DNA from 2 places in the Pseudarthrobacter siccitolerans genome. Region 2 is predicted to be linked to the other one. Evidence: riboswitches for the same ligand, from Rfam matches in the RefSeq annotation. Region 2 holds a riboswitch; the other holds the start of a gene.

Region 1 (2,195 bases), 140 kb from region 2:
TCGCTGCAGGGGTGGCCGCTTGCATCCGGACGGTGGCCGTGGGGCCGAACACCGGCCCGCTGCCCGCCGGCGTGCTGCACATCCAGGACTACAGCGCAGTCGTCGTCGAAACCGGCAAGGACGACGACGGCAGGACGGTTATTTCTTTCCGGCTTTGAGGTCCGCCACTACCTTGGCAATGCGGCGCGACCGGGTTTCGGGCGTCTTGGCATCGCCCAGCGGCTCAACGTACCGGCGCTGGGCGCTGAAGCTCAGCGTCGCGTAGAACTTTTGGGCTGCCGGTTCGGCGGCCATCGCTGTCGCGAGGTCCTCGGGAACTTCCACAATCCGGGGTTGGGTTTCCAGTTCCACGTCCACGTCCACGGTGTCGCCAGCGGCTGCCCCGACGAAGTCCCGGTTGGCTGCGCTCAGCGAGATGAGGTTCTGCCCGCCCATCACCGCAATGCTGCTGCGATAGCTCTTGCCGTTGATGGTCACCACCACAGGCGGCGCTTGCCCGCATCCAAGGCCGCAAGAACCTCTTCGGGAACTTCGATGCCGGTCTTGTTTCCGCTGCCCTGGATGGTGGTGGTGAACCTCATGGATGACAGTATGCCGGGCAGCCCGCCGCTCCAAAAGGTTTTGTGTGCTCAGTACCAGTTGTTGGACAGGTGGAAGTTCAGGGCGCCACAAGGTGACTGGTAGCGCTCCTGGATGTAATTCAGGCCCCAGTTGATCTGCGTGCGGTAGTTGGTGAGATAGTCCGGGCCGGCGCTCGCCATCTTTTCAGCAGGCAGGGACTGGACGATGCCGTAGGCGCCGCTGCTTGAGTTGGTGGCCGTGGTGGTCCAGTCGGACTCCTTGGTCCACAGGGTCTGCAGGCACTGCATCTGGTCCGGAGCCCAGCCGTAGCTGGCAAGCTGGCCAGCGGCGTAAGCCTGGGCGCCGGCGGGGTCGTTGACCGCGACGACGAGTGCCGGCTCAGGAGCGGCGGTAGGCGCCGGGGCGGGCTCGGGAGCCGGGGCCGGTGCTGCTTCGGGGACGGGGACTGGTGCCGGTTCAGGGGCTGCCGCCGGTGCCGGCTCTGCCGCCTGCGGGGCCACTGCAATCTCCTCGGCCGCCGGGGCAGGCGCCGGGTTGGCCCGGATTTCGCTCTTCTCAATGCTGAGGTTGGACTGCGCTTCAGCGGCCTTGGTTTCGGTGGCAGCGACCCGGATGCTGGATTCGGTAGCCTGTCCGGCCGCTCCCACTCCTACGAGGAGTGCAGCGGATGCGGCAAGTACAGCCGCGCGCTTGCCGATGAAGGGGATTTTGCCGGCTTCGCGTCCGGCGTGCGGTGCAGACCCGGATTTCGGGCGCGGTTTAACCAGGAATTTGGACATGATGAATCGCCTCTCACACCTGCGGAGTTAGCTGTCGGGTTCGGATGAGGGCATCCGGCCACACGGAAAGAATCACGTGTTGGCTTAACCCCAAGGGCAATAGTGCCCGGGACGGTGGGTCCCCCGCCTCTGCCTTGGTTCAAGAGAAATCCGGGAAGTGGCAGAGCTTGGCGTCATCCGGATATACGGCCCGAACGGGAACCGTACCTAAACGACGGTACAGGAATTCGGAGCACAAGTCACATTTTGGTAACAGAGATCACGACGGCGGCGCGTCGCCTTGCTACGCCTGCGGAAGTGGGAGTTGCAGGGCGAACTGCGTGCGTCCCGGCTGTGACGTCACCGTTACCCTTCCGCCGTGCGCCTCAACAATGGATTCCACGATGGAGAGGCCCAGACCGCTGGTACCTTCGGCAACGGAGGCTCCAGCCTGGTCTCCCGCTCCCTTTCGTGCCGCGTCTGCGCGGGCGAAGCGTGAGAAGACATGGTCCACGAACTCGGCAGGGATGCCGCCGCCGTCGTCCGTTACGGTTACTACCGCCGCCCCTTCAGGTGACTTTCCAACCCCTGTGACCACTGTGGTCCCCGGGGGAGTGTGCTTGCGTGCGTTCGAGAGCAGGTTCATCAGGACCTGGCGCAGCTGGGAGGCGTCGCCGTTGACCACGACGGGCTCGTCCGGAAGCTCCAGCCGCCAGTTATGGCCCGGCGCCATCACCTTTTCGTCGCTGACTCCCTCAATCACCAGTTGCGTAAGGTCCACCTCGGTGAGCTTGAGCGGCTGGCCCTCATCGAGCCGGGCCAGCAGCAGCAGGTCTTCCACCAGGGCGGTCATCC
Region 2 (2,195 bases):
CGTGACAGTCCCGGCCACCAGTCCTGTTATGGCCACTGACGCCTCGGGCACCGCCCCCGTTGCCGCCTCCTCCGTGACGCCCCAGCCCCAGATTTCCGCGGAAGCCGGGGCCCAGATCGACTTCAGCCGCTCCGCCGTGGTGACCCAGGCTGATCCGGACGGGAAACTGAAGCAGCTGCTCAGCGCGCAGTCGGCCGGCGCTATCAGCCGGGCCGCCTCGGCCGGAAGCCTCGGCGCCCCGCTGGCCGTGATGACCACCGCATCGCCATTCGGCTACCGGGTCAGCCCCATCACCGGCGGCACCGGGGACTTCCACCGCGGACAGGACTATGTGGCCCAATGCGGGACGTCCGTCATGGCTGCGGCCACCGGTACCGTCACGTTTGTGGGCTGGCACCAGTTCGGCGGCGGGAACCGCGTCGTGATCGACCACGGCAACGGTCTGGAAACCACCTACAACCACCTGTCGTCCTTCAACGTCAAGGAAGGCCAGACGGTCTCCCGCGGGGAAGTTGTGGCGCTCAGCGGCACTACGGGGGCGTCCACAGGCTGCCACCTCCACTTCGAAGTCCAGGTCAACGGCGAAGTGGTTGACCCCACCGTCTGGCTGTAGTCAAGTGACGGTGAACTATCAGATGATCTTGACTTGCCGTGACCTGAATGTGACATTCAGTCAAAACTGCTGTACCGTCTAACTCGCGTCAACTTTTCCGAAGTTGACGCTCTTGTGCGGATTGCCTAACTCTGCCACCGCTCAAGGTCCGTTCGCATGACATCGTCTGGCAGGGGCGGGGGAACCAATTTTGGCCTTTCCAGCGGGAAGGCCTTGGGGTTAAGTCACAAAGCTTCCTTGGAAGCCGCGTGGCCGGGTGACTCCCATCCGAATCCGACAGCTCACCTCGCAGGCATTGGGAGAGGCTACCTTCGTGTCTTCACGCCATAATTCTGCGCGCCACCGTGCGCAAACGGTTCGTACCAACCCCTTGGACGCGGTGTCCAAGGCTGTTAGTGCCAATGCCGGGACAGTTGGTCGCCAGGCTGCCGTTATCGCAGCTGCTTCCGGCCTCATCCTGACCATGGGCTTGCCGGCCACCGCCGCAGACACCAACGCTGGTGTGTCCGCCTCAACGGAGTCCGGGTCGGCGCAGACCGCCCTTGCCGTTACTGCGGCCCCCACGGCCACTGTCTCTTTCGAGCGCCCCGTGGTCAAGACCACAGCCGCTCCCAAAGTGCAGGCCGTACGCACCCAGTCCACAGACTCGGGTAACGGAACCGCTGCCACCGGAACCGCTTCCTCCGCCAAGGAGAAGTTGGCCGAAACCGTCTCCTCCGCCTCCACCTCAGGCATCGCCGCCATCGCGTACACCGGCATCGGCCACTCGTACGTGTGGGGCGGCACCAGCCCCGTCACCGGCTGGGACTGCTCGGGCTTCACCCAGTGGGTCTACGCGCAGGCCGGCATCAGCATCCCACGCACCAATGCATGGACTGCCATGACGCCCACATCCACTCCTCAGGCGGGCGACCTGGTGATGCAGAATGGCGGCGCACACGTTGGCATCTACGTCGGCAACGGCATGATGATCAGCGCCCTGAACCCCTCCCAGGGAACGCTGCTGCACGCCGTGGCCGCAACCGGCTCCTCCGCGTTCTTCACTATCTCCAAGGGCTAGTTCTTCGACCTTCGGGTCCAAGGGCTTTTTCTATGCCCAAACACACTTTTCGCTAAATCACCACATCCCCGTTCGGGACGTGCCGGCGTACCCCCAAGATGCCGGCACGTCCAAAACCCCCTGTCTGCCTACAAGGCGACAGGGGAAAACGAAAGAGAGAACTGATGACTACTCGTGCAACCGCACGGCATCGCGCCGAGGTCACCAAAACCAATTCGCTGGCCATCATTGCCAAAGCTGTGGGCGAGAACGCCGGCGGCGTCGGACGCCAGGCGGCAGTGATCGCTGCCGCGTCCGGCCTGGTCCTCACCAGCGGCCTGGCCGCCAACGCTGCCGACGCCAACGTCCAGCGTGACTCTGCCCCGGCCTCCAACCTGGAAGTTGAATCAACGGTTGAGGCTCCGATTTCGGCTGAGTCCACCATTGCCATTTCCTACGAGAAGCCCGCAGTGACCACCACTCCGGCTCCCGTTGTGGAAGCGCCGGAGCCCGAGGTTCAGGTTGAGGTCCAGGAAGCAGCCG

The links. Region 2 has a riboswitch for cyclic di-AMP ahead of QFZ36_RS17270 (C40 family peptidase). Riboswitches for the same ligand answer to the same signal wherever they lie in the genome.
Region 1: another riboswitch for cyclic di-AMP. It lies ahead of QFZ36_RS16650 (hypothetical protein); the one in region 2 lies ahead of QFZ36_RS17270 (C40 family peptidase).

The regions. Positions count from the first base shown of each region.
Region 1 covers NZ_JAUSXB010000001.1:3,557,769-3,559,963, forward strand. Annotated here, with positions in the region: gene QFZ36_RS16640 (HAD-IA family hydrolase) at 1-158, shown strand, start outside; gene QFZ36_RS16645 (YdeI/OmpD-associated family protein) at 139-477, opposite strand; gene QFZ36_RS16650 (hypothetical protein) at 630-1,361, opposite strand; cyclic di-AMP (ydaO/yuaA leader) riboswitch at 1,367-1,511, opposite strand; gene QFZ36_RS16655 (HAMP domain-containing sensor histidine kinase) at 1,645-2,195, opposite strand, start outside.
Region 2 covers NZ_JAUSXB010000001.1:3,698,103-3,700,297, forward strand. Annotated here, with positions in the region: gene QFZ36_RS17265 (M23 family metallopeptidase) at 1-613, shown strand, start outside; cyclic di-AMP (ydaO/yuaA leader) riboswitch at 761-922, shown strand; gene QFZ36_RS17270 (C40 family peptidase) at 993-1,673, shown strand; gene QFZ36_RS17275 (NlpC/P60 family protein) at 1,838-2,195, shown strand, end outside.